Linked DNA regions of Bdellovibrio bacteriovorus HD100. The protein of the gene in region 2 interacts with the protein of the main gene of each other region in a pairwise test. Links are inferred from orthologs where the notes say so. Each region holds a gene or a part of one and is shown on either strand. Other genes may lie near its edges. The genes, in order: rho and nusG.

Region 1 (16,984 bases), 2.8 Mb from region 2 along the record:
TCCCGGCAAAGACTTTGGCTTCTTTGTGTTTGGGATTCTTTGTCAGAACATTTCTTAGAATCCCGGCGGCCGTGGTGAAGTCACCTTGATGATAAAGCGCTTCGGCCAAAGAAACCTGCGGATGCAGCCACTTTTCCCAAAGCTGAGCGGCTTTTTCATAGTAAGGCACGGCATTCACATAGTCTTTTTCACCCGCCAAAAGCTCGGCCTTGAAATCGTAAAGCACTGGCAACAACGAGAACGGCTCAGAGCCTTCCAAAGTCGCCTCGATGGTGCCCTTGGCTTCTTTGTAACGACCGGCGGTCATCAGTTTCACCGCCTCGCAAACCTGTCCAAACGGGCTGATTACATTCAGGGCCCGCGTGGCCTGGGTCACACCAGCAATGGTTTTGATGTCCTGGGCATCCTGAACGGCATGGGGCCACAGTTCAAAGTACACGACACACAAAAGCGCACGCACTTCGATGTTCATCGGCGCGCCTTCAACGATGCTGACCAGCTTGTTTTGGGCGGCCACGTAAGATTCAAACGTGTCTTGCTCCATCGCAAACAGCGCTTCGTTCAGCTTTTCTTTGATCTGCTGATCTGAAAGGGTGGCGGTGGATTTTCCAGGCGCCAAAAGATGAATTTTGGATCCATCCGCAGGACCGGTGTCCCACAGCAGCCACACCCCCAGAACAATCACCACCGCCAGAATCAGTGCGGGGAGCTTGAGGGACTTGGCAATTTCACCTTTTTCCATGTTTTTGATGTTGGAAAGTTCGATCACGGAGTCCGACTTGGAATCACCCGAGCTGACGGAAGCAATCTTTTGCGCCGGAGGAACATAGGCGGGCGTGTCCAGCACATCGATTTGCTGCAGCAGCGGCTTTTGCGGCTGAACGTTGGCGAAACTTTCCGGAGAAGGGGTGCTGCCCGTGTTCGTGTTGTTGCGCGGAGCTTTCGGTGCCTGCACGATCACGGTTTCGGCTTCCATCTTCTGGGCCTTTTTCGGATCGACATCTACGACGCCTTCCAAAGCCTCCAGAAGTTTGTCGTAGAAAGCCGGCTCTTTGGAAATCAGAGTCCACTGGCCATCAGGAAGTTTAGAAATCATCTCCTGACCGGAAAAGACACCCTCACCAATCATTTTAAGAATGGCTTCGGTGGAGTAAGGTCCTTTGACCTGACCCTTTCTTGTTTTAACAACCCAAGTGACCTGAATGCGTGACATAGACACCTGATTATACAAAGGTTTTTTGACAAAAGTTACGACCCTCATGGGGGCGTCTCAAGGTCTGTGCTTTGGTCAAGGAAGCTGGTTCCAGAATAGAACCTAAAACCCATTATGGAATTACCCCTGGTTCCGATTTGAGTGCTTAAGTCGAGCCTGGCCGACCTCAAATCGAATTAAATGCACTTTCAGGACTGTCTCATATTGGCACAGGGTTTGCTTTATAAGACATCGTTAGTTCGTGAATTGGGGAGTAAGTAGTGATTCGTAACGCTTTGATTGCAGCATATATCTTGGTAGTACTGGCGATTTCCGCGGTGGCGCGTGCTGGTGTTTTGCCAAACAATGCAATGGGCGAAGAAGTCGGTGTTTCCGATCTTCAAAACTACAACTTCAAAACTCACACAGGTGAAATCGTGGCTTTGGCTGACGGCTCTCTCGTTTTGGCGATGGCTGACCAGCAAACATTCTTCCTTTTGAAGTCACAAATCGACCTGACTCCTTACATTGGTTTTAAAGTTATGATGAGCGGTATTGAACTTGAACATCAACTTGCTCCCAATTTTGAGCTGGAAACTGTGGACCCCCTCCCTGGTTTCGGCTTCGGGAACAAAACGGTCGTCTTCTTTGTGTTTGGTATCAGCGAGGTTACTCAGTAATCTCAATCATGAGTCTCAGCCCCATCCCCTCCGCGGGCTGAGACTGTTTTTTTCTCTTAAAAGGCCTGCGGATCCCCCTCCTTGCAGGCCTTTTTCTTTTTTAAAATTCAAAAATTCGAAATTAAATGCCATGGTTGATTAATGAAATCATTCCTCACTGTATTTATGTCCCTGATCGTTTCCAGTTTCGCCCACTCGGCCGAAGTCAGCATCACCATGGACGACTTCAATGTGCATGAAGAAACCCGACTTCCTGCCGACAAAAGAAATGAAGCCATCTTGGGCGCCCTGGAAAAGCACAGAATCAAAGCCGCCTTGTTTGTGACGTGCAAGCACCTGAAATCCCCGCAAGATGAAAAGCTTCTGGCCGAATGGTCCCGCCAAGGCCACCTGATCGGCAACCACACGGTGAATCACAAGCGCTTCGATGCCAAGGTCAGCGTTACTGACGAGATCGCCGAAATCCAGCAATGCGACGAGCAGCTGAAAACCCAGAAGAACTTTGAAAAGATCTTCCGCTTTCCCATGCTGGCGGAAGGGGACACTGCTGAAAAACGCGATGCCGTTCGTGAATGGATGAAAAAGAACTCCTATCGCAATGGCCATGTGACCATCGATGCTTCCGACTGGTATGTGGACCGACGCCTGCGCGACAAGCTTGCGACAGACCCCAACTTTGATCTTACCAAATTCCGTGATTTTTATCTGCAGCACATGTGGGACCGGGCGCAGTACTACAATGACCTTTCCAAAAAGGTTCTGAGCCGCGAAGTGAAACACACTTTGCTGGTTCACTATAATCTTTTAAATGCCCTTTTCCTGGATGATCTGATTGCGATGTTTAAAAAACGCGGATGGAAAGTCATCGACGCCCAAAAAGCCTTCAAGGATCCGGTCTTCACAAAGCTTCCCAATAACATGCCTTCAGGACAAAGCCTGATCTGGGCACTGGCCAAAGAAAGCGGAAAGCACGAATCCGAACTTCGCTATCCCGGCGAAAGCGACACTTACGAAAAAGAAAAAATGGATGCTCTTGGTTTGTAGATTCACTTTTTGTTTCTGCTAAATTTTGGAACGCATGTCTTTACGCAGCCAATGGTTGCAGTGAATATCTTTCTTTTGATTTGTTGTTGGTTGTCCCATTAGATCTTTCAAAATTTTCCAGAAAGGTCTTTCAATGAAGTTCGTTGTTTCTCTTTTGCTTGCTTCTGTCTTCTCGTCTTTGGCTCACGCTGAAATCTGCGGTGGGACTGATGATCGCGCTCTTTCTTTCGACAGCAAAGTCGGCCGCCTGGTTAAAGACGGTGCCACTCAAGGCTGCACAGTGACTTTGGTCAGTGACAACTGTGTTGTGACGGTCGGGGCGTGCGCCTTGGATCGTGACTATGTCGAATTCAACGTTCCAGTATCCGTTGCAGGTGTCGCGCAGAAGTCTTCCCTGGAAGACCGTTACTATGTAGAAAAAGGCACGGAACGCCACAAAGCGGACGGCATAGGACATCAGTGGGCTGTGCTAAGACTGAAACCCAACGAAGTCACTGGCAAAAATGCAGGAGCTGTTCAGGGCTTCTATCGTATGGCGACAAAGAAATCCCAGAACAATGATCCCATCCGTGTTGTCAGCTATGGCTACGCTTTGAATGATCTATATGACATCAAACGCGGCGATATGCCGGCGAATTCCAATCCGGACCAAATGCACTTTGCACAACAAGTGTCCCATGGAAAGCTGGTGAAGGCTGGCATCTTCCTGATTCCAGAAATCATCGAACACGATGCCGATACTTCGTATGGCAGCTGGGGTGCACCGGTGATCAATGAAAAGACCAATGAACTTGTCGGGATCAACACTCACGGCGGTTGCCGCGCACAATACGTGGTGAAGGCGGGGGCTCGTTATACAAACTCCGGAACTTCCATCACCGGATCTTCGGCGTTCAGCAAAGCCATCAAAGCTTGTGTTGGAAGATAGTTCGCAGAAATAAAAAAGGCTCCGTGAAGGAGCCTTTTCTTTGTTATTCAATTCTGCGAATCTTCGCACCCAGGGATGAAAGCTTGTCTTCAAGCTTTTCGTATCCACGATCCAGGTGATAGATGCGGCTGACAACGGTTTCACCCGAAGCCACCAGGCCCGCCAGCACCAAGGAAGCACTGGCACGCAAGTCCGTTGCCATTACCGGGGCGCCCGTCAGTTTACCCGGGCAACCACGCACAACGGCCACGCGGGTTTTCGGAGTGATATCCGCACCCAAGCGGGACAATTCAGTCACGTGCATGAAACGGTTTTCAAAAACGGTTTCAGTGATAACACTGGTCCCGTGAGCCACCGTCATCAACGCCATGAACTGCGCCTGAAGATCTGTCGGGAACAAGGGGTGAGGGGCCGTCGTGATATCCACCGCCTCCCACTGATCACAAGGGAAGACCGTCATGGTATCTTTGGTCGTTTCAATCTTGAAACCCGCTTCGCGCATTTTCAGGATCAATGCCTCCAGGTGAGCCGGCACACATTTGGTCACCGTCACTTGTCCTTTGGTGATCGCACCTGCAATCAGCAAAGTTCCTGCTTCGATACGATCCGGCATGATGGAGTGTTTGGCCGGCGTCAGTTTTGCCACGCCTTCAATACGAATCACGCTGGTGCCGTGACCGGTGATCTTGGCGCCCATCTTGTTCAGATATTCGGCCAGATCCACGATCTCGGGTTCTTTGGCAGCGTTTTCAAGAACCGTGACACCGTCAGCAAGGGTTGCTGCCATCATCACGTTCTCAGTTCCACCCACGGTCACAGTTTCAAACAGGAAGGTTCCACCTTTTAGTTTTGGGGAACCTGCGTGAACGTAACCTTCTTTTTGTGTGATTGTGGCACCCAAAGCTCTGAAACCGTCCAAATGCAAATCAATCGGACGGCTTCCGATAGCACACCCCCCCGGCTGGGACACAACGGCTTCACCGTATTTTGCCAGCATCGGGCCCATGCACAGGAAGCTTGCGCGCATCTTGCGAACCAGGTCGTAAGACGCTTCGAAAGAAGAAGGTTTGTTCACCGTGACGTGAAACTCATCACCCACCCACTTCGTTTCGCAGCCCAGGCTGTTCAGAAGTTCAGAAGTGGATTCGATATCCTTCAGTTTCGGCATATTTGTGAAGACGTGGTTGCCCTCAGCAAGAAGAGTCGAAAACAAAATTGGCAGAGCAGCGTTCTTTGCGCCGCTCGTAGCGACAGTACCTTTTAGTGGGCCATTGCCCATGACGACCATTTTATCCATGTGTTTCTCCGCGGATGACTCTATCATGCCCAGAAAGATCTTTGATGACACTGATTTCGTTAAATATTTTTAAGCTTTCATAGGCCTGCTTCATCGCCGGTCCCTGACTCATTCCCATTTCCATCAACATCAAGCCGGGTGTCTTCAGGTAGGGGGCGAAAGCTTTGGACCATCCCTTTAGTAGGGCCAGGCCACTGTCTTCGGCATACAAAGCCGAGTTGGGTTCAAACTTCTTAACGTTTTCTTCCACCTGCGGATCGTCCGAAGCAATGTACGGAGGGTTGGAAACCAGCACATCAATGCTGCTCTGACCGGTAAAGTCCTTGTAAGCCGACATGATGGCTTCCACATTCCCCGCATCCAAGTTCAGGAATTGAACCCGATCGGCCACATCCAGGGACTGCGCATTTCTTTGAGCCACCTCAATGGCTCCCGGAAGCAGGTCCACGGCGATCAGTTTGGCGTTCGGATATTCCTTCAGCAGACTTAATCCAATGCACCCCGAACCACATCCCAGGTCAATAAGACCCAAGGAAGCTTCTTTGTCCGAAGCCCACGCCAGAACGTCTTCCACAATGTGTTCAGTTTCCGGGCGCGGAATCAGCACCTGGTTGTTCACCTCGAAACGGTGATTGAAGAAATCACGATAACCCATAATGTACGCCACCGGCTCTCCGGAAGCACGACGACGTACCAGTTCCCGCAGAACGGCCAGCTCTTCATCCTTCATCGGCTGATCAAAGCGCAAATAAAGCTGAATGCGTTCCAGCTTCAGCCCGTGGGCCAAAAGCAGTTCCGCATCCAAACGTGGAGTGTCGATTTTTTTGTCTTTGAAGAAAGCTGTGGTTTTATCGAGTATTTCTTTTAGTTTCATTCATTAAGCAGAGACTTGTTTTTTAAGTGCCTCTGCCTGGAAGTTAGCAATGAGTGGATCAATCAGCAACTCAAATGAACCGCTCATAACCTGATCCAGCTGGTGGATCGTCAAACCGATGCGGTGATCGGTGATACGGGTCTGAGGGAAGTTGTAGGTGCGGATGCGCTCAGAGCGATCTCCCGTACCGATCTGCTCCAGACGGACATCGGAGGCCTCTTTGCGGGCCTTTTCGTCCTCGATCTGCTGCAGTTTTGCGTAAAGGATCTGGAAAGCACGCTCACGGTTCGTGGACTGCGACTTACCTTCCTGACATTTCACATCGATACCTGTCGGCAAATGCACGACACGAACCGCGGATTCAGTTCTGTTCACCGACTGACCGCCGGAACCTTGAGAACGCATGGTCTCAATTCTCACGTCAGACATCGGGATCTTGATTTCAGAAACTTCAACCTCTGGGATCACCGCCACAGTCACAGTAGACGTGTGGATACGGCCCGCAGCCTCGGTTTTAGGAACACGCTGAACACGGTGAACGCCGGATTCATACTTCATTTTGCTGAAGACCGAATCGCCCGTGATGCTGGCGATGATCTCTTTGGCTCCGCCGGCGTTGCCTTCAGAGAAAGAAATCATTTCCACCTTCCACCCTTGAGTGGAGGCATAGTGAACATAACCACGGAACAATTCATCCGCGAACAAAGCCGCCTCGTCCCCGCCGGCTCCGGCACGAATCTCAAGAATGGTGTTCTTGTCATCGTTCGGGTCTTTGGGAATCAATGCGATTTTAAGCTGTTGTTCAAGATCAGGCAGCTCAGCCTCAAGCTCTTTCACCTCTTCACGGATCAGCTCACGCATTTCTGCATCCTGTTCCGCGGTCAGAAGCTCTTTGCTGGCTTTCAGATTTTCAGTTTTTTTGCGATAGTCGCGATAAACCAGAACGATCTTTTCCAGATTGCCCAGTTCTTTCATCAAAGCACGGTATTGCGTCTGATTAGAGGCAATGTCGGGTCTTTGAAGAGCCATATTGACTTCTTCGTAACGAGATTCGACTGCATCTAACTTCGAGAACATGGCTGAGGCTCCTGGTACTAACGGATCGATTGATAGGTCTGATACATCATGCTGATCGGGATTGGGACCATCGCTGAAAACGAAAATGCGGTTCGAAGATTGAACCGCATTTCATACAAGAACGTCCTCCGAACGGAGGTCTGAAATTTACTTCTTGCCGTAACGTTTTTTGAAACGATCGATACGACCTTCAGTATCCATCACACGTTGCTTACCAGTGAAGAACGGGTGAGATGCAGAAGAGATCTCAACTTTGATTAGTGGATATTCTTTACCATCTTCCCATTTAACAGTTTCGGAAGAGTGCAGAGTAGATGTTCCCAAGAAACTGAAGTCGCAAGAGATATCTTTAAATACAACAGTATTTACTTTTGGGTGTAGGTTTTGTTTCATGACCTGATTCCTTCTAAATAATTTAACCTATGGGTCTTAAGCTGTAAGGATGTAACATACTGACTACCCCGTGTCGAGCAGAAATCGCTGCTTTTTTTAGCAACAGACACCCCATTCAGAAGCCCGACGAGTTCACACAAACATTCGTGATTACATATATTTAAGTAATATCCAGGGCGGGTGGCGATTGCTTTCCGGTGTTCTTGCACCCCCCAGGAAAACCAGACCTCCCCGAAGCTGACAGCCCCTTGTATTTTACCTTCGCCCCTGACGGATTCTTGAGAGCCACCCCGGGCGCACCTACCCTTGAGCCACTATAACAAGGAGGATTTCCATGAAATTTCTGATCCCTTTTGCGGCCGTTTTAACCCTGTCCCATGTGGCTTCGGCTGAAAGCATCTACTGCACCTTCACTGAGCCATTTATTTCTGTGTCCTATAATTCCGACACCAACAAAGTGAAAGTCTCCACTCCGGATCAGGGTTCGGTTGAACTGACCGGCAAAGTGACTTTTGATAAAGGCGGCCTGATTCATATCACCTCTGAAGGCCTGAACCACAAGCTGACAGTAAATACGACCAAAGAGGGCTCTGACGGAATGTCCGACTTCGTCTATCCGTTTGAAGGTGTGATCAACACCGATCAAATCTACGGCGGTTGCGAAACCGATACTTTGAAAAAAACCGAACCCACGCCAGAGCCTGAGCCACAACCACAGCCACAACCACAGCCAGAACCCCAGCCCCAGCCCCAGCCCCAGCCCCAGCCCGAGCCTCAACCACAACCCAATCCATAAATAAAAAAAGGGAGTCTCATCGACTCCCTTTTTCATAACTTCAAATTTTCAGTGCGAAGCAAAGCTTAGCCCGGTCCGGACATCGCTTTCAGGAAGTCGTTGTTCGTTTTTGTACCTTCAACTTTATCGATCAGGAATTCCATCGCGTCGATAACGTTCATTGGCGCCAAAACTTTTCTCAGGATCCACAGACGGTTCAAGTCCGCTTTATCAACCAACAGGTCCTCTTTACGAGTGCCGGATTTGTTGATGTCCATGCAAGGGAAGATACGTTTTTCCATCAGCTTGCGATCCAAATGGATCTCAGCATTACCAGTACCTTTAAACTCCTCGAAGATAACCTCATCCATACGGGAACCCGTATCGATCAAAGCCGTCGCGATGATAGTCAAAGATCCGCCTTCTTCAATGTTACGAGCCGCACCGAAGAAACGTTTTGGTTTGTGAAGGGCGTTGGAGTCCACACCACCAGACAGAATTTTACCGGATGGAGGAACAACGGTGTTATAGGCACGCGCCAGACGAGTGATGGAATCCAGCAGGATTACAACGTCATGTTTGTGTTCAACCAAACGTTTTGCTTTTTCGATAACCATCTCGGCAACCTGAACGTGACGAGTTGGTGGCTCATCGAACGTGGACGAAACAACTTCACCTTTTACGGTACGTTGCATGTCGGTCACCTCTTCCGGACGTTCATCGATCAGAAGAACGATCAATTTCACTTCCGGATGATTGTGTGTGATCGCATTGGCAATTTGCTGCATCAGAACGGTTTTACCTGTTCTTGGTGGGGCAACAATCAAGGCACGCTGACCTTTACCCAACGGAGCCATCAGGTCCACAACACGCGTGGTGTATTCACCAGGGTTGTGTTCCAGCTTCAGGCGTTCATTCGGATAAAGCGGCGTCAAGTTGTCGAACAGGATCTTGTCTTTGCCTTTTTCAGTGGTCTCGAAGTTCAGAGAATCCACTTTCAACAATGCAAAGTAACGCTCGCCATCTTTCGGCGGGCGAACAGTTCCCGTCACGGTGTCACCGGTTCTTAGGCCGAAACGACGGATCTGGGACGGAGATACATAGATATCATCCGGACCTGGAAGATAGTTGTAATCCGGAGAACGCAAGAATCCGTAACCGTCCGGAAGGATTTCCAGAACGCCAGAACCATAAATGTCCTGACCCAGTTTCGCGGCACGTTTCAGAATTTCGAAGATCATGTCCTGACGGCGAAGACCGGCAGCGTTTTCGATTTTCAGTTTGTTCGCAAGCTCTGTCAGCTGCGTGATGTTTTTTGATTTCAAGTCCTTGGAGGACAACCAGCTCTTTTCCTCATCAGTCAAAGAGATGTCCGCTAAATCCACGTCCTGAACCTGGGCCGGCATCGCTGAGTGAGCATCGTCACCCATTGGCTGGGCTTCATCGCGGCCACGGTCATGACGGAAGTCGCGGCGCTGATTATTGCCACGATCACCACGGTGACCACCACGATCATTTCTGTCGCCACGGTCGTTACGGTCGCCGCGGTCATTGCGATCGCCACGATCACGGTTGTCGCGATTGTGCGGGCGGAATTCACGGCGTTGTTGGTTTTGCTGTTGAGGTCTGTCTTGGCGGGCTTCCGGAGCAGCGGCAGGAGCTGCTGAAACAGGGGCATTTTCGGAAGGTGCTGGGGCCGCAGGGGCGGCTTCGGCGGCCGGAGCTGGGGAAGCTTCAGCAGCGGGGGCGGAGGTATCTTCAGATGTACTCTTCGCAGTGCGAGTACGTTTTTTTGCCACCTCAACGCCTTGTTGATCTTTAGGTTCAGACAAACAAATTCTCCTTGTAGGATTTAATCAGAAAAAAGAGCGATATATATAGGAAGCTGATCCGATTGGATTCATGCTTATTCGTTATGACCTCACTGTCCTTGAGCCGCCCCCTGCTTGTCAATAGCAAAACTCTGGCGGCTCCCAGGTCCCCTTGCCTGTCCCAGCTTGAAACGGGGTCGAGGAAACAGAAGATTGTTCATAATGTTCGAGGGTTTAACACTTTTCTTGTTTTCTAAAAATGAAGCTATTTCAGGTGTTTAAATATGAGCCTAAGTAAGTCCAGTTTTCAGAATTTTAATCCGAAAAGTTAAAAATCACCCGGACCCCCTATTAATTTTTGGTAAGTAATACCGAAAGGATAGTATCCAATTTAAGCACAAGGAGTCTGACGTGGAGGACACATATACAGTTCCGGCACCAAGAACCCCTCTTAACCTCGAGGTGTCTTTTAAGCGCAATTACGCGCGCGAAGAGACCAAAGGCACGCTTAAGAATATCAGCATCACGGGAGCCTTTTTAGAGTTTGAGGGCGGAGAAGTTCGCGCCAATGAGAAACTAAACCTGGTCATTATCGTGGCCGGTCGTGAGCGCAAGATCGCCGCTCATGTGATCTGGACCAATTCCGTTGGGGTCGGTGTGAAGTTCATGCCGGTGAACAATCGCGACGTTCAGATCGTTGATGACCTGATCTATTTCGTGGAGAACTCCCGAAACGATCGCCGGTCAGTGATGGACACGATCTTTAAAAAAGTCGGATAAGATCCGCAAAAACAAAAAGAGCGAGTGAAAACTCGCTCTTTTCTTTTTTGGAGAACCCGGGAACTGATTATGTTCCTACGTGAGTGTTGTCCATCGCCTGTTGTTCAAGCTCTTTCTGTTTTCTTTTCTTTCTCATCACAATCAGGACTGCCAAACCTGCGGCTGCCAGACCAACAACTGCCAAAGCCATTGTTGTGTCGTTGTCCATGCCGGTCGGAGCTTCTTCAGCCACTTGCGGAGCTGGAGGGTTGATTGCTTCCACTGGTGGTGGTGGAGGTGGCGCCATGTCCTGAGCCATGTCTGGCGGCGGAGGAGGCGGAGCCATATCACCCGCGGGCTCCATCGGCGGAGGCGGGATGTCCATCTGAGCCTGTTGCTGAGCCATTGGATCTTCCGGCATTGGTGGAGCCGGGATCTCTTCTGCCGGAGCCTGTGCCATGTTGCCAGCCACTTCCTGGTGCGGTTGTTCCATCGCAGGTTGCGCCGGAGCCGGAGCTGCAGCGACAGCGCCGCCTCTCCAGAATCGAAGCTCAGTGCCTTCTGCGATGTTGCCTTTGGAATCTACAGAGTTGGATGACCAAACTTCTTTCCAGGCATTGTCATAACCCAGAAGGTTTTTGGAAACAGTTCTGATATTGTCTCCGGATTTAGCCACGTAAGTCTCTGGCGCAATGCCGTTGTCTTCGTAGTAAGTGATCATGCGGGCAGAATCGTCCGGACGGTTGGGAGAGTTGTAATAAACCTTGTCACCGGCACGAACATCACGGGAATGGAAGGTCGGATTGCCTTTTTTCAGTTCTTTGCGCTTGTCAGCGCCATAGATCATCTGACTGATACCCTTCAGAGTGTCACCCGGACGAGCGAAGTAAACGGTGTTGAACCAAGTGCCGCCGGCTTTCCAAGGAGTCGTTGCCACCTTCTGCAAAGGCGCGCTGGCCTTCTTCGGAGCCTCAGAAGAGGAATCAACCACTGTTGTGGAGGATTCAGTCACCGTAGAGCTTTCAAAAACAGAGTTGGAAGAAGTGTCTGTCGCGGTCGTTGTTTCAGCCACAGTCGTTGTCGGAGCCGGAACGTCCGCCGCCGGTGCTTCTGCAAACGGATCTGCTGGCAATGTTTCGGTGGTTGTTGCGACGTCGGTCTGTTCGGTTGTCGCCTGATCATCACCTAGAGTCGTTTCAGCAGTTGTTGTGGTTGTTTCGGTGGTCGTGGTGGTTTCACCCAGAGCATCTTCTGGAAGTTGGTCGCTGGCCAAAGAGTCGTCACCAGCAATTTCAAGGGCGTCATCACCTTCTAGTTTTTCAAGGTCTGCGGAATCGAAGTCGGAAGCAACTTCCGCATCTGCTTGGCTATCTTTAGACGTACAGCTTGTTACTTGGAATGCCAGACCTAGGCACGCTAGTAAGATAACGAGTTTTTTCATCATGTATTCATCCTTGATTGATGCCACGAAACATACTGTTTCAGTTAAGCGTTATTAACAATCTAAGCACAAGATCGAAGTCATGCAAACACTAAGAAAATCACTGGACTTTTGATCTAGTGGATCTTGAGCTTAGAGCCGATCTTGATTTTATTTTTATCGAACCAGCCTTTATTCATTTCAAGCGCATACTTTGCGGGTTGTGCACTGGCATAAGAAGGCAGGGCCGAATCCGGCACACCTCTTCCGGACTTCATTTCCTTCACATCAATCAACTTCAGACTTTTGTCGAAGTACCCGATGGACAGATCTATTAATGTATTTTTCATCCAGAAGAATCGAGTTTCCTCGTTCTTGAATATAAAGAGCATTCCTTCGTCTTCACCCATCTGCGAGCGGAACATCAGGCCGCGCTCGTGCTGGTCCGGTGTCTCAGCGATCTCCACGACAAAAGTCTTGGAGCCCAGAGTGACTTTCTTTTTTGAAAATTCCTTGGCCGCAAAAGCCTGCGGAGACAGGACCAGGGACAGTCCTGCGAACATCACAAATTTAGCGAACGTGGAGCATTTCCAGCGCAACCCCATAACGAACCCCTTTGGTCGTGACGACCATGCCTTCCAGTTTCAAAGCTTCCACCACTGCCAGCAGGATCGAAGCTCCTGCAAAAATGATATCCGCTCGGCCGCCCAGTTGATACTTGGTCTTTTTTTCTTCGACTGTGGTACGGGCAAATTCCTCCACCCAGTGGGCCAGACGGTCTTTCTTCAGGAAGTAACCATCGACCTTCTTTTCATCAAAGCCACCAACTTCAATTGCCACCAGGGCGGTGGGTGTTCCGGCCACTGCCACGATCTGATCAATCTTGTGTTTTTGAATCTCCGGCAGGATCGTCGCCAGTTGTTCCTGAATATAAGCTTCCAGGGGTATGCGATCTTTTTCGATCACGGGTTGAGTCGTGACAAATTTTTCTGTTAACCGCACACCACCGATATCCAGACTGTGGCCATACAAAATTTCTGACCCTTTGCCGACGATCAGTTCTGTGGAGCCACCACCGACATCCACCACCAACGAAGTCAGATTTGGGCTGGCACTTCCCGCTGTTCCTCCAAGATACGTGATTCGCGCTTCGTCCTCGCCGGGAATAATTTCAATGGGAATGCCCAGCTCTTCACCGATACGGAAAAGCTCCTGACCGTTGCGGGCGTCACGCGCGGCGGAGGTCGCCATTGCCAGAATCTGATCGACGTGTTCAGAATCGATTTCTTTTTTGAATTCCGTCAGACACTGACGGGCTCTGGCCAAAGCATCCGGATGAAACTCTCCGGTCTGCCCAACACCTTGACCCAAACGCACCACCTGCATCAGATCACGATGCACCTTTTTGATTCCATCTTTGTCACCAGAAACAATCAGGCACAGGAAGGTGTTGGTTCCAAGATCAAGTGCTGCAACTTTTTTCATTTCAAATATCCTGTTCTATTTCAGTTTCTCTAGAAGAATCTTGTTCACAAGGTCCGGATTGGCCTGCCCCTTGGAGGCCTTCATCACGGCACCGACAAAGAAACCAAAGAGGTTCTTTTTTTTGCCGGACTTGTGATCTTCCACGGTCTGCGCGTTGGCCGCCAATACTTCATCCACCAGCTTTTCAATCGCCGCGGGATCCGAGATCTGCACCAGACCCTTTTCCTTCATGATGACTTCCGGATCATTTCCAGAGGCCCACATCTCTTGGAAGATGGTTTTTGCAATCTTACCGGAAATTGTTCCCTTGTCGATCATCGCAATCATTTTGCCCAGCTGCGCCGGTTTGATCGGCGAATCCTTGATGTTTTTATTGGCGGAATTCAGCTCGCGCAAAAGCTCGGTCATGATCCAGTTCGAGGACGCCTTGAAGTTTTTGGATTCTTTTGCGGTGTCTTCATAGAAGTCGGCCAGATCTTTTTCCGTGGTCAGCACCGTGGCATCCAATTCCGGCAACGCGTGATCATCCTGGAAGCGCTGGGCGCGGGCAATCGGAAGCTCGGGCAGTTCTTTTTTATACTTTTCAATCATGCTGTCTGTGACAATCACCGGCTGCAGATCCGGATCCGGGAAATAGCGATAGTCCTGCGCGTCTTCTTTGGCGCGCATCGAGAACGTGCGGTTTTTATCCGGATCCCACAAACGGGTTTCCTGGATGATCTTGTCACCGCGCTCAACACAGTCGATCTGACGTTCAATTTCATATTCGATGGCTTTTTCGACAAAACGGAACGAATTGATGTTTTTGATCTCAACTTTGGTTCCGAATTGTTTAGCACCCTCTTTGCGAACCGAGACATTGCAGTCACAGCGCAACGATCCCTCTTCCAGATTTCCGTCACAGACATCCAAATAGCGCACAATCTGACGAATGGTGCGTGCGTATTCTGCTGCCTCCTGCGGCGTGCGCATGTCGGGGCCCGATACGACCTCTAATAATGGAATGCCGGAACGGTTGTAGTTGATCAGTGTGTATTCACCGTGGTGGTTGGATTTGCCGGCATCTTCTTCCATATGGGCGCGGGTGATGGATACGGTCTTTTCTTTTCCATCCACTTTGAATGTGATGGATCCGTTTTCACAAATAGGCTGATCATACTGGGAGATCTGATAACCCTTGGGAAGATCCGGATAGAAATAGTTCTTGCGGGCGAAAACAGATTTGCGGCGGATGTCACAACCCAAAGCAAGCCCCGTTTTAATCGAGTACTCAACCACCTTGCTGTTTAAGACCGGCAGGGTGCCGGGCATGCCCACACTGACCGGCGAGGTGTTTTCATTGTCACCCGCTTCAAAGGCCGTGGATTCGGAGCTGAAGATTTTGGTCTTTGTGCTCAGCTGCACGTGGATCTCAATACCGATGACGGCTTCATATCCTCTAGATGACATGGGGATGTTTTCCTTTCACCAAAGAGGCACCTTCCAGCGCAAAGGCCACGTTCAGCATCTTTTGTTCTTCAAAGTGACCGGCGGTCAGCTGAATCCCGATCGGAAGACCACTTTGCGACTGACCAAACGGGACACTCATTCCCGGAAGTCCGGCAAGATTCGTCGAGGTGGTAAAGATGTCATTCAAATACATCGCCAACGGATCAGAAACCCGTTCACCAATCTTGAAGGCGGGTGCGGTGGTGACCGGACTTAAAATCACATCACATTTTTTGAAGGCTTCCAGATACTGTTCCATGATCAGGCGGCGCACCTGACCGGCCTTGTTGTAAAAGGCATCATAGTAACCGCTGGAAAGGCAGTACGTGCCCAGCATGATACGACGTTTGACTTCGGCACCGAACGCCTGACCCCGCGTCTGACTGTAGAACTCTTCCAGGTCCACCGCCGAAAGATTTTTAAATTCGGCACGATAGCCGTATTTCACACCGTCATAGCGGGAAAGATTCGACGACGCTTCGCTGGCGGCCACCAGGTAATACACAGGAACTGCAAACGCGGTCATGGGAACAGAGACTTCAACAATCTCAGCTCCGAGTTGTTTTAAGGTATCCACCGAGTTTTCCACAGTCTTTTGCACGTCCGGATCCAAAGCTCCAGTCATGTACTCCTTCATCAGACCGATCTTCATGCCTTTGACGTCGGCTTTCAGATTCTGACTCCAGGCGGGGACTTGTTTCTGAGTTGTGGTGGAGTCCTGCGGGTCAAAACCTGAAATCACTTCCAGGGTCAATGCCGCATCCCTCACAGAACTCACCATCGGGCCGGCCTGATCCAAGGACGAAGCATAAGCGACAATGCCATAGCGGCTCACACGGCCGTATGTGGGCTTCACGCCCACGATACCGCAGAAGCTTGCGGGTTGGCGAATCGAGCCGCCGGTGTCGGTACCCAGCGTGCCTGCCACCAGGCGCGACGCTTGCGCTGCCGCCGAGCCACCGGAAGATCCCCCGGGCACACGTTCCAGGTCCCAGGGGTTTTTCACCACACCGTGAAAGGACGTTTCATTGGAAGAGCCCATGGCAAATTCATCCTGATTCAGCTTACCCATCACCACGATGCCGGATTTTTTAAGACGGGCCACCGCTGTGGCATCATAAGGCGGAACAAAGTTTTCAAGAATCTTGGATCCGGCGGTGGTTGTCAGACCCTTGGTACAAAACATCTCTTTGATACCAAAAGGCACACCCGCCAGCAGGCCCACGTCTTCGCCGTTGGCGATTCGAGCGTCTACAGCCTCAGCCTCCTGAACAGCCTGGGGATTTAGTGACGTAAAGGCATTCAGCTTCGGATTCAAATTTTCAATGCGCTTTAGGAAATGCAAAGTGACTTCTTTGGCGCTGATACTGCGGTTATTGACGGCTTCAGAAATTTCAGAAAGCGAGGCAAATGTTAGATCCACAACAACCTCCTAAACGACCGGTGGGACTTTAAAAAGATTGCCCGCACGGTCCGGTGCATTTCCGGTCATTTCTTCGGCGGTGAAATCCTGCTTCACAACATCCTCACGCCAGTAGGCTTCAATTTCTGTCGGAGTCACCATAGGCTCTATGCCAGCGGTGTTTATTTTAGAGATCTGTTCAAAGTGGGTCAGGGCTTTTGCCAGCTGAGTGCTGTACTCCTGGGCTTCATCTTCGGTGATATGCAGGCGGGCCAGCTTCGCAATGTGCTCAATCGCTTTTTTATCAATCACGGGTCAGCTCCTTACTGGAAAAAAATATAACAAGAAGACTGTTCAGT
Region 2 (11,930 bases):
CGCATTTTGGCCACCGCAAGCCCCGTTAGGATTGGGCTGGGGGCTTAAGGGTGCAAAACCTGAGTTCCACAGCGCCCGAAAATCCAATCCAGCACTTAGAAAACTAAAAATAAAATACTACCGCAAAACAAAAAGCCCCCACCGCGCGAGGACTGTCCGAAAGGTTTTGCACCCCTAAGCCCCCAGCCCAATCCCAACGAAGGGTAAAGCGAGGGCCAAAATGCAAAAAGCCCCGTGTTTCCACGAGGCTTTCGGCATTAGTATAAACTAAGTGGCAGAAATTACTTAACAGTAACTTTCGCGCCCGCAGCTTCAAGAGCTTTCTTGATTTTTTCTGCGTCTTCTTTAGTAGCGCCTTCTTTAACAGCTTTGTTACCAGCTTCAACAAGGGCTTTAGCTTCAGCAAGACCCAAACCAGTCAAGCCACGAACTTCTTTAATAACGTTGATTTTGTTGGCGCCAGCGTCAACAAGGATAACGTCAAAAGCAGTTTTTTCTTCAACAGCAGCAGCAGGACCTGCAGCAGCAGCAGCAACTGGAGCAGCAGCGGAAACGCCCCATTTTTCTTCCAAAGTTTTTACTAGTTCTGCGATCTCAAGAACAGTTTTCGCAGACAACGCTTCAACGATTTGATCGTTAGTCAGAGACATTTTATCCTCCAGGGATATAAAAAATTATTTAAAAATTCAAATATTCAGCACCATCAGTCCCGAACCTTCGGGATTCAAGCAATTACGCTTGTGGAGCTTCTTCAGTACCAGCGGCTGCGCCGCCGCCCATTTTCTCAGCGTAAGCGTTAAGACATCTAGCAAGTGCAGAACCTGCACCCAACAATGTACCCAACAACATAGCGCGAAGCTGGTCTTTGCCCGGAAGTGTCGCCAAGAATTTAATCTTAGCATCATCCAAAGCAGCGCCGTCCATAACACCGGACTTGATTTGCAGAACTTCTACGTCCTTAGCGAAATCAGCCAATGCTTTTGCAGTCGCGTTCACTTCACCGTAAGAGAATACGATGGCGTTAGTACCTTTCATTGAATTAGCAAATGCTGTTTCAATAGCTGGGTGATCTTTGAACGCTCTTTTTGCAAGAGTATTACGAACAACTTTCATCTCAGAATCAGCAGCATTCAATTTTTTACGCAAGTTAGTTACTTGCTCAACCTTGATGCCTTTGAAGTCGACGATGAAAGCTCCCTTAGCCTTTCCGAATTTCTCCGTGATTAGCTTAATCTCCTGCTCTTTATCTGCGCGAGTGATCATATGTGAGCCTCCTTTCATTAGACTTTTTGCCCTTCTTGCGAAGGGGCCTGTGCGAATCAGGTCGGTTTGGAGGTCGCATGAACCTTTTTGCCTTATCTCGGTAGGCCCCTCACAAACGAGGGATTACATCCACTGAAAGAAACCTACTGTCTCTGATCGCAATAATTTTATGAACTAATACAAAATAACCAGATAAAAAACAAGGCCCTGAGCACGCTCAGAGCCTTAAAATTTACTAGTTAGCGCCAGTTGCAGCAGCTGCCGCATTTGGCTCGATCTTAACGCCTGGGCCCATAGTGGACGCTACAGCGATAGAACGAAGGTAGATACCTTTGGAAGATGCTGGTTTAGCCTTAACGATAGCTCCCAACAAAGTCATGAAGTTATCTTTAAGTTTAGCATCGCCCATGGATTTCTTACCGATACCAGCGTGTACGATACCTGCTTTATCAACGCGGAAGTCCAACTTACCTTTTTTCTCGGCAGTTACAGCTTCACCAACGTTCATAGTTACAGTACCGATTTTTGGATTCGGCATCAAACCACGAGGCCCCAGGATCTTAGCAACTTTAGAAACAGTCGCCATCATGTCCGGAGTCGCGATACATTTATCGAAATCCAACCAGCCGCCCTGGATTTTAGCTACCAGGTCGTCTGCGCCTACGAAGTCAGCGCCAGCTGCTTTCGCTTCAGCCTCTTTCGGGCCTTTTGCGAAAACAACAACTTTAACTTCTTTGCCCAAACCGTGAGGAAGAGCGATAGCTCCACGCACTTGTTGGTCAGATTGCTTAGGGTCAATACCCAAACGCAATGCTACGTCGATAGATTCATCAAATTTAGCTGGAGCTGTTTCAACAACCAGTTTGAATGCTTCTTCAACAGTGTACTTTTTTGCAGAATCAACTTTTTTAGCGACTGCTGCGAATTTTTTGCCTGCCATCTTATACCACCCTTACGCGATGTCGATGCCCATGCTTTTAGCCGTACCAGCAACTTGTGACATTGCGGATTCAACTTTCAAGCAGTTCAAGTCAGGCAATTTCGTTGTAGCGATTTGCTTGATTTGATCGTTATTGATTTTGCCAACTTTGTCCTTCTGAGGCTGCTTGGAACCGGATTCCAGTTTCAACGCCTTTTTGATCAAAGAAGACACCGGTGGTGTTTTTGTGATGAAAGTAAACGATCTGTCTTGGTAAACAGTGATGATGATAGGGATGATGCTATCACCCAACGCTTGTGTACGAGCGTTGAACTGCTTACAGAATTCCATGATGTTTACCCCATGCTGTCCGAGCGCCGGTCCAACGGGTGGAGCTGGATTAGCTTTCCCTGCCGGTATCTGCAGCTTGATCATTCCTGTAACTTTTTTTGCCATGACCCACTCCTGCAAGAGGTTGTGTTAATTAATATCCATCGGCCGCCCTATGCGGCTTCTGGTTATGGTTTTTCTACTTGAATGTAATCCAACTCAACTGGAGTCGGACGACCGAAGATGCTCACAAGAACTTTAAGCTTCGCTTTGTCCTCGTTGATCTCTTCAACTGTTCCCTGGAAGTTGGAGAATGGACCGTCAATAACAGTCACGTTCTCACCCACAGCGAACTTCACTTTCGGTCTTGGTTTTTCAGCAACGCCAGCCATCTGCTGGGTCACACGAAGAACTTCAGCCTCAGGAACTTCCGGAGGACGGGTTTTAGTGCCGCCCACGAAGCCCGTGACTTTAGACGAATTACGTACCAAATGCCAAGTCTCATCATTCAAAAACATCTGAACGAAGATATAACCCGGGAAAAATTTACGTGATTTGGTCTGTTTTTGACCTTTTACCAGCTCCACTACGCTTTCCGCAGGGATCAGGATTTCACCAAAGAACTCTTCCATTTTGGAAGATTTGATCTTTTCTTCGATGGCTTTTTTAGCTGTGTTTTCACAGCTTGTCTGAACGTTAACGATGTACCACTTTTTTTCCATGGTTCCGTCCTTACTTCATAAGAAAGTTGATTAAGAAGCCAGAGATCAGATCGAAGGAACTGATGATAACACTGGAGATAAGAACCATAACCACGCAAGCGATAGTCATGGCCGTTGTGTCCTTGCGAGAAGGCCAAACAACTTTACGGATTTCAGAAACTACTTCTTCGCCCCAAGTCTGAACGCGTGGGTTGAACTGAAGAGCGGCAAACAACGCGAAACCTGCCAAAACAGGGATCCCGTGGCGAACCATATCGGAGTCAGCAGCACGAGCCACAACACCGAATGCGCCGGCGAATGCCTTGATTAGAAGAGAGACGGTCAAACCGACCAAGATACCTGCAAGTGCAAAGCTGATAGTCAAAATCTTAGAGTTGGCCTTTTCCATTATTCCTCATCCTAAAGTTATGGAGTCAAAATTGGCAGGGGCGGAGGGATTCGAACCCACGACCTAACGATTTGGAGTCGTTCGCTCTACCGCTGGAGCTACACCCCTACTGATCTTATTGATGACAACCGACCGCACAGGATCGTTTCTCATCAATAATCTCCCTTGCGATACTATTTATGGGAGATTTTAGGACCAGTAAAAGCCATTTTTGACTTACTTTTTGGTACTGCCAAGAAACACCGAGGGGGACCCTTTTGTCAAGGAGTCCCCCGGGTGATTATTACTTAGCTTACGCTGCGTTATTACTCAAGGATCTCAGTAACAACACCAGCTCCAACTGTACGACCGCCTTCACGGATCGCGAAGCGAAGCTCTTTTTCCATAGCGATAGGAGCGATAAGTTCAACAGAAACTTCGATCTTATCACCAGGCATAACCATTTCAGTTCCAGCTTTCAAAGTACAAACGCCAGTAACGTCTGTAGTACGGAAGTAGAACTGAGGACGGTAACCGTTGAAGAATGGAGTGTGACGTCCGCCTTCTTCTTTAGTCAGGATGTACGCTTCAGCTTTGAATTTTTTGTGTGGTTTAACTGTACCTGGTTTAACAAGTACTTGGCCACGTTCAACGTCTTCTTTTTTAGTACCACGAAGAAGAACACCGCAGTTGTCCCCTGCTTGACCTTCGTCAAGAAGTTTACGGAACATCTCGATACCAGTTACAGTAGTTTTTTGAGTTGGACGGATACCAACGATTTCGATCTCGTCACCAACTTTAACAATACCACGCTCTACACGGCCAGTAACAACTGTACCACGACCAGAGATAGAGAATACGTCCTCTACTGGCATCAAGAAAGTTTTGTCTACTGCACGAACTGGAGCTGGGATGTAAGTATCACAAGCTTCCATCAATTTCATGATAGCTGGACGACCGATTTCGGAAGTGTCGCCTTCAAGAGCTTTCAATGCAGAACCTTTAACAACTGGGATATCATCGCCAGGGAATTCGTATTTAGACAGAAGTTCACGAACTTCAAGCTCAACTAGCTCAAGAAGTTCTTTATCGTCAACCATGTCAACTTTGTTCATGAATACAACTAGAGCAGGAACACCTACTTGACGTGCAAGAAGGATGTGCTCACGAGTTTGTGGCATTGGACCGTCAGCAGAAGAAACTACCAAGATAGCTCCGTCCATTTGAGCAGCACCAGTGATCATGTTTTTTACGTAGTCAGCGTGACCCGGGCAGTCAACGTGAGCGTAGTGACGGTTGTCAGTTTCGTACTCAACGTGAGTAGTGGAGATCGTGATACCACGAGCTTTTTCTTCTGGAGACTTATCGATTTGATCGTAAGCCATCGCTTGAGCTTTACCAGATGCTGCAAGAGTAGTCGTGATAGCAGCAGTCAAAGTTGTTTTACCATGATCGACGTGACCGATAGTGCCGATATTTACGTGCGGTTTATTACGTGTAAATTTCTCTTTAGACATTTATTCCTCCTGCAGAGATTTTTTATTTTATCTTAACCTTAAAAATTAAAAGCCAAATAAGTGGAGCCCATGATCGGAGCCGAACCGACGACCTCACCCTTACCAAGGGTGTGCTCTACCACTGAGCTACATGGGCACAAGCTCTGAAATTTGGAGCGGGAAACGGGTCTCGAACCCGCAACCCTCTGCTTGGAAGGCAGATACTCTAGCCAATTGAGCTATTCCCGCCCTTTCAGAACGCCCGAAGAAAATTTCTTCTCTTCTGTTTCAAAACTTTTCCGGGAAAACATTCAAAAAAAATGGTGGGCAGGGAAGGATTCGAACCTTCGTAGACATAAGCCAACGGATTTACAGTCCGTCCCCTTTAGCCACTCGGGCACCTACCCACTTGTGAATGCTTACCCAGAAAAATTTGGAGCTGGTTATGGGACTCGAACCCGCAACCTGCTGATTACAAATCAGCTGCTCTACCAATTGAGCTAAACCAGCCTTACTGAGATAACCGAAATGTTGTACGGAGAAAAAGAACGTCCGTCAAAGATAATTATTCGACAGATTACGATTTTTTTCGATTTCCGCGCGGCGCATGCTGTCTAAGGGTCTCAGTTAGTGCCATGGCCGTCGCCACTGAGGCATTATAACTCGCCGAAGAACTAGCTTGCGGTATGAATACTAATTCATCACAAAGACGCTCCGTTGTCACTCTCATTCCTTTGTCTTCGGAACCAATCGCCCAAACAACCTTGTCCGGCAGCTCTAATTCGAAAATAGATCGCTTTCCACGCGGGCTTAACCCATAGATCCAATAGCCCTGTTTTTTAAGTTCTTCCGCATAGTTAGCGAAGTTCGTCGTCTCTTCAACCGGCACATGCTCCACACCACCGCAGGCCACTTTATGTACCGTAGGCGTCAAACCGACAGCGCGGTCTTCCGGAATCAGAACACCTTGAGCCCCCACCAACCAGGAGGTTCTGAGAATCGCTCCCAAATTGTGAGGATCTTCAATGCCATCCAGAATCAAAACCATGGATTTATCCAGACCTTCCAGACTAGCCATATCAAATTCCGGGGCGCCATCCACAAAGATCGCAGCTCCCTGCTGGGACGGACCGAACTTTTCCAGCGCGGCTTCGGCCTTCAGCTCCACTTTGATATGATTTTTCAAAGCCAGTTCGTTCATATCACGCAGATCGCCCGAGTTCTCAAAGCCCTGGCGGAGCCAGAAGCCCTTAACCTGCTTAGGACGCACCTTCAGCACCTCGTTAATCGCATGCGTGCCGATCACCACACGCCAGTCACGCGGGATCTGATTTTCACGAGGAGCGTGAGCCTGTGGACGGCCCCCTTGCGGACGACCCGCGCCTTGAGGACGACCATGCTGTGGGCGACCACCCTGCTGAGGACGTTGAGAGTTGTTTCTGCCAGAGGGACGAGAGTTATTTTTCTTCATACATTGCCATCACAAAATCAGTGGCCGCTTCCTTGATGTTGGAAGCTTCCAGAATAGGGCGACCCACGACCAGCGCGGAAGCACCTGCACGCAGTGCCTCTTTGGGTCCCATGATACGTTTTTGATCGCCGGAATCCTGCATACTAAAGCGAATTCCCGGAGTGACAAGGTAAAGATCTCGGTTTTGTAAAAGGTCCAATTCGTGAGGGGAACACACGACACCGGACAAACCCGAATCCTTCACCAAAGAAGCCAGCTCCGTCACGTGCTGGGCGATCGGTTGAGATTTCATATTCACTGGCAGCGAATTTTGATCCCAGGACGTCAGAATCGTCACCGCCAGAATGCGGAACGGACGCTGTTGATTCAGCTCTTTTTCCACCGCTGCCATGCGGGTCAGAGCCTCTTTGCCACTCAGGGCATGCACCGTCACCAAAGACGCCCCCGCCTCAAAGCTGGCGCGCACAGCGGCCTCCATGGTGGAGGGAATGTCGAAGTGCTTGTTATCCAGAAAAATCGGGGCTCGTTGCGCCATTTCTTTGACGAAATCCATCCCGTAACGCAGGCACAGACGCGGCCCCAGCTTGATCCCCCCGACGATATCTGAAAGATCGTCGGCAATTTTCAGGGCCTGATCGCGGGTATCCACATCCAGAGCCAAAATAATCGGATTTTTCATGGGGTGAGCACGCAGATTTTTGTTCATGGAAACTCCTGGGAAGACGAACCCATCATAAATGCAATCCCCGCTTATGTAAAAATTATTCCTGCGGCATCAAAGATTGTATTTCATGTCCTGCGTTAGTAGGTTCGTCCCGAAATCAGAATTCATTAACTTACCAAGGAGATTACCCATGAAAGCTCTTCTTATCGCATTGGCCATCGTTGGCGCTGCTTCCTCTTCCCAAGCCGCTCTTTCCTGCGGTCAGTTGGTTTCCTACAAAGCCAAACTTGCTGAAGAAATGAACTGGATTCGTGAAAAAATGAGAAGCACAAGAAACTCTGACACTCTTGAGCTTTACATGGATCAGTACGAAGAGCTTTATGCTCGTTATCAGAACGCTGATAAAGCCATCAAAAACGAATGTCAGTAGTTCGTTAAGGAAAAGGCTGCCCGATTGGCAGCCTTTTTTTTGTCACTTGGTCTTTTTCTGCAAAACCACGTTGATGTCCTGGGCCAGATCCTGGAAATAGTCATTTTCACGCAGATGAATCTCGACTGAATCCAGGTTTTCGTCCGCCATGCGTTTGACGGTGCGTTTGATGTTAAAAAGCGGCCCGACAATTCTGCGGGTCATGCGGTTGAAGTACCAGAAACCCACCACCAGCCCCAGCAAAACCGGGATCAGCTGATAAACCAGGAACACAGTTTTGTAGCGGGATATAAACTCCTGCACCGACATCAGTGAAAAAGCGCCCGTTCCGGCCAGTTCCTGAATCTTTCCAATGAACATCCAGGCCGCGAAGAGCTGCCCCAGAAACAACACGGCCACAAAGACACTGACGTGCATAACCACATCAAACTGCACTTCACGATTGACGATCAATTTGCGGCGCGGACGGAATGTTTTCATAAGAAAATTATATCCCAGCCAAGCAGGTTAAACTCGTTAATTATAAGCAAGCCCCTCTGGAACGTTTCTGATTGAGAAACGTCCAAAAGTTCTTCAGTTCATTCAGCGGATGCGACTTAGGAAAAACTGCGCCAGCGCCTCGCGGTTGTATTTGCAGTGCCCCCCGGCCAGTGGCAGCCACGTCGCTGAAAACCCTGCGCTTTGAGCGGCCTTCACAAACTCGGCGGAGCCTTCTTGAAAGCCGAACTCGTCCTGCAAGCCCGTAGACACAAAGAACACCGGCCTGATCAGACCTGGGTAGCGAGTGAGCAGATTGAAGGGATTGTGGCTTTGCCAGTCCGCCTCATCAGCAAAGACCTCGCGGGAAATCCCCAGCATCAGATTCACCCGGGAGCGCAGGGCCTTGGTGCGGGCAATGTATTTGTCGATGTCTTCCGGGGAAGAATAGGGTCCGATCACGGTCAGCGCCGGACACAACAGGGCCACCTTGGAAAAGGTCGCCGGCAACTGCAGCGAGGCTTGTGAGGCATTAAAGCCCCCCATGGATTCCCCCATCAGCAGACGGCGTCCGCCGCCCAGGCCTCCGACTTTGCCTTCCAGAAACGGCATCATCTCATTTTGAAAAACCGGCAGCAGCGGGAACTTCTGGTTGTTGACCAGCAGCCAGATTTCACCAAACGAAATAGTTACGACAGACGGCTCATAACCCAACTGAGCCCAGCGCTTCAACACCCACGAAGTGTCGCGACGCTGATCAAAGAACTGCCGGGCATTCCCCCACAGACCATGGAAGTAATAAACCACATCCTGGGTTTTCGCCCGATTCCCGGTATGAACACAATAGTCATAAGAATCGCCCAAAGAAGTTGTTTGGGTTCCACAGACCGGCTGCGTCCCTGCAAATCCATTTGAAGCAAACACCACCAAAGAAAACGCCAGCATCCCTACTGCGAATTTCATCAGTCACCTCCGCACAAGAATAAGGCTCGCCGAATCAAGCCCAAAAGGCAACCCACGACCGCCACCCCAATTCCTGAACCTGCCCCCCAACACCAGACAAAGGAACAACCCAAACCCCAAAAAACAAAAAGCCAACCAAGGTATTACCCAGGTTGGCTCCCAAACAAAAAAAGGCCCCGCAGGGGAGCCTTTTTCAAACTTAAATATCCTCAACAAAGTCTTTTCCGCGCGCGCCCTCGAAGCCAACTCCTCTTCCCCAAAGAACCGGGAACCAAGGTTGGTCAAAAAGGTTCAGATCCGAGGCGGAGGTCGGCCCTCGCAGCGCAGGCGTGCTCCAAGCACGTCGGAGCGAGAAGGCCGATCTCCAACGAAGGAGATGGGCCTTTTTCACCGACCGGTATTAGAACAAGTTTAGGTTTGCGCTAAGAGCAACATTCGTTCTGTCTGCGCGGATGTCTTTTGGTGTGAACTGTACGTTTGGATACAGGTAGATATCACGAGTGATAGAGATACCGGTACCAACAGACTGATATGGCTCCAACTGGAAGTTGTCAGCATAACCTTCGTAGCGTGCGAACTGGAAGTAACCAAACACGGTTCTGAAAGAATAACGGTCGTTGAAAGTATACTGAAGGAACGGGAACAAACCGAAGCTCATGTCAGAGCGTTTGTATTTACCCGCTTTGGCTGCCGCAACCATGTTTGGATCATCCAGGTCCCCAGTGTAGAAGCTCTTACCCAAAGTAAAGCTTGTTCCACCATTCCACTTGGATTGACCGAAGTTCGCCAGAACTGTCTGGCTGAAGCTTGCTGCACCAAATGTTTTGGTCAGGTTGATAGAATCACTGTCTGTCGCATGGCTGTACTGCATGCTGGAGATCATCTGAGTGTCGAACGCGCGGTAACCACGGCTCCAGCTCAGGTAAGGAGTGGAAACTTCATAACGAGCCAAAGTGCCTTTACGGCCTTTACGAGTGTCTTCGGCAGGCTTCACGATATCACCGTGAAGAGGATCCACCACGGTCACGCCCGTACCGAAGCTGATATTGTCACGCTCACCCAAACGGTAGTTGACACCAACATCACCAGACAGAGTTGTCATGGCTTCGATAGTTGCGGAAGCACGGTAGTTTGGACGAACACCACTTAGAGGCTCTTCAACAGAACCACCAGAGTACGCCAGGCTGGATTTGAAAGACCATTTGGATTTGGAACCCAATTGAGCTCTCATGCGGGCGTCAGTGATTTCACTGTCGATGTCCTTTTCTTTTTCGTCAGCCTTTTTAAGGTCTTCCATTTTCACTGTGCTGGAATTTGTATTCACAGACGTGGTGGAAGTTTGTGCGAAACCAGAAACAGGGGCCATCAACAACCCTGTTGCCGCCAATACCAAGTAAGCATTCTTATTCATCATTTTAAACTCCGTTTGTAATGAACAGGCGACTGGTATAGCCCACTCCCAGAATGTGAGTCCATATTAAAAATAGGATATGAAAGAATGGTCCCAGTGATCAGGATTTAGACAGGGGATCTGCAGACGGAAAAGCTGTCTCTGCCAATATAGGCAAGGCAGAGACAGCAAATCCCTAGTGACGCGCGGGGGCGATTTGGCCTGAGCCTTTTTGTATGGAGCCTAAGCGCCAGTGCTTCTCGCCTTGGGAGGCCAACCATGTTTGTACGGCATCCGCCTGCCCTTTCTTAATCAACAGAACCAGCCCCACCCCCATGTTGAAGGTGCGATAGAGCTCTTCACCCGAAAGACCTGCGCGCGGAATGATTTTGCCAAAGACCGGAGCCATTTCATTCAATGCCGGCCAGCCGGAAATATCATAATCAAACTTTTCACTCATGCGCGGGATATTGTGAATGCCCCCGCCTGTGATATGGGAAGCCCCCACCATCGCCATCGGGAACCTACGGCGAAGCTCATTGACCAGCTTCACGTAAATACGTGTGGGCGTCAGCAGTTCCTGCATCAGATCGGTTTCATCTTCCTGCACCAGTTTTCTAAGCAAAGAATAACCATTGGAGTGAAAGCCTGACGACGCAATCCCGATCAGCACATCGCCTTCGTTCATGTCTTTTTCATCGTACAGATCCGCCGGTGACATCTCGCCCACGCTGAAGCCGGCAAGGTCATATTCATTCCCCTGATACACGCCGGGCATTTCGGCCGTTTCACCACCGATCAAGGCCATGCCGGACTGACGGCAGCCGTCGACCATTCCGGCAATCAGCTCTTCACTGACTTGGGTGTCGAGCTTTCCAAAGGCCATGTAATCCAAAAAGAACAGCGGTTTTGCACCGACACACAACAAGTCATTCACACACATTGCCACCAGATCGATTCCGATACCGTGGTGTTTGTTCAGGGTTTGCGCCAGTTTCAGCTTCGTACCCACTCCGTCAGTGCAGGAAGCCAGGTACTTTTCTTCGGTCAGCTTGTAGACAGCCGCAAAGCCGCCAATGCCCTGAAGAACCTGGTCATTGAATGTGGTCGGCACCAGGTTTTTGATTCTTTCAACGAAAGCATCGGCCTTGGTGATGTCAACTCCAGCATCTTTGTAGTCCATCAATTGCGTCGTCATAGCTCAATCTCCTAGTGTAAAAAGTGGCGGCGGCCGGTAAAGATCATGGATACACCCAGGCGATCAGCTTCAGCGATCACTTCCGGATCTTTCACAGATCCGCCGGGTTGAATGATGGTTTGAACTCCCAGTTTTGCAGACACCTGAATGGAATCAGCAAACGGGAAGAACGCGTCTGAAGCCAGTACCACGCCGGTAAGATCGGTGATGCCCTTGTCTGCCAGGCGCGAAGTGATCAGT

What was found.
Region 1: the proteins of nusG (region 2) and rho interact in binary tests that used the Escherichia coli proteins (3 or more experiments, as listed by UniProt). The link is inferred for Bdellovibrio bacteriovorus HD100 from one-to-one orthologs.

What each region holds. Positions count from the first base shown.
Region 1 is NC_005363.1:52,640-69,623, reverse strand. The notes cover bases 7,720-10,703. They hold rho (transcription termination factor Rho), read right to left. Parts: upstream 10,093-10,703; coding sequence 8,347-10,092; downstream 7,720-8,346. Other genes in these bases: BD_RS00300 (PilZ domain-containing protein), read left to right, coding at 10,483-10,703; BD_RS00310 (hypothetical protein), read left to right, coding at 7,820-8,281. Also shown: BD_RS00350 (tetratricopeptide repeat protein), read right to left, coding at 1-1,213; BD_RS00345 (hypothetical protein), read left to right, coding at 1,474-1,872; BD_RS00340 (polysaccharide deacetylase family protein), read left to right, coding at 2,014-2,916; BD_RS00335 (trypsin-like serine peptidase), read left to right, coding at 3,050-3,844; murA (UDP-N-acetylglucosamine 1-carboxyvinyltransferase), read right to left, coding at 3,888-5,141; prmC (peptide chain release factor N(5)-glutamine methyltransferase), read right to left, coding at 5,134-6,015; prfA (peptide chain release factor 1), read right to left, coding at 6,019-7,092; BD_RS00315 (type B 50S ribosomal protein L31), read right to left, coding at 7,240-7,485; more of BD_RS00300, read left to right, coding at 10,704-10,851; BD_RS00295 (LPXTG cell wall anchor domain-containing protein), read right to left, coding at 10,919-12,274; BD_RS00290 (DUF192 domain-containing protein), read right to left, coding at 12,388-12,813; BD_RS00285 (Ppx/GppA phosphatase family protein), read right to left, coding at 12,821-13,735; Asp-tRNA(Asn)/Glu-tRNA(Gln) amidotransferase subunit GatB, read right to left, coding at 13,751-15,184; Asp-tRNA(Asn)/Glu-tRNA(Gln) amidotransferase subunit GatA, read right to left, coding at 15,174-16,646; Asp-tRNA(Asn)/Glu-tRNA(Gln) amidotransferase subunit GatC, read right to left, coding at 16,656-16,937. UniProt on the Escherichia coli protein: Facilitates transcription termination by a mechanism that involves Rho binding to the nascent RNA, activation of Rho's RNA-dependent ATPase activity, and release of the mRNA from the DNA template.
Region 2 is NC_005363.1:2,886,533-2,898,462, forward strand. Bases 1,468-4,289 are described here. They hold nusG (transcription termination/antitermination protein NusG), read right to left. Parts: upstream 3,235-4,289; coding sequence 2,701-3,234; downstream 1,468-2,700. Other genes in these bases: rplA (50S ribosomal protein L1), read right to left, coding at 1,499-2,203; rplK (50S ribosomal protein L11), read right to left, coding at 2,216-2,638; secE (preprotein translocase subunit SecE), read right to left, coding at 3,245-3,622; tuf (elongation factor Tu), read right to left, coding at 3,928-4,289. Outside these bases: rplL (50S ribosomal protein L7/L12), read right to left, coding at 282-650; rplJ (50S ribosomal protein L10), read right to left, coding at 733-1,263; more of tuf, read right to left, coding at 4,290-5,118; BD_RS13725 (TrmH family RNA methyltransferase), read right to left, coding at 5,675-6,568; pyrF (orotidine-5'-phosphate decarboxylase), read right to left, coding at 6,555-7,274; BD_RS13735 (hypothetical protein), read left to right, coding at 7,423-7,662; BD_RS13740 (methyl-accepting chemotaxis protein), read right to left, coding at 7,705-8,142; BD_RS13745 (alpha/beta hydrolase-fold protein), read right to left, coding at 8,245-9,102; BD_RS13750 (hypothetical protein), read right to left, coding at 9,503-10,516; purM (phosphoribosylformylglycinamidine cyclo-ligase), read right to left, coding at 10,689-11,690; purH (bifunctional phosphoribosylaminoimidazolecarboxamide formyltransferase/IMP cyclohydrolase), read right to left, coding at 11,702-11,930. UniProt on the Escherichia coli protein: Part of the processive rRNA transcription and antitermination complex (rrnTAC). The complex forms an RNA-chaperone ring around the RNA exit tunnel of RNA polymerase (RNAP).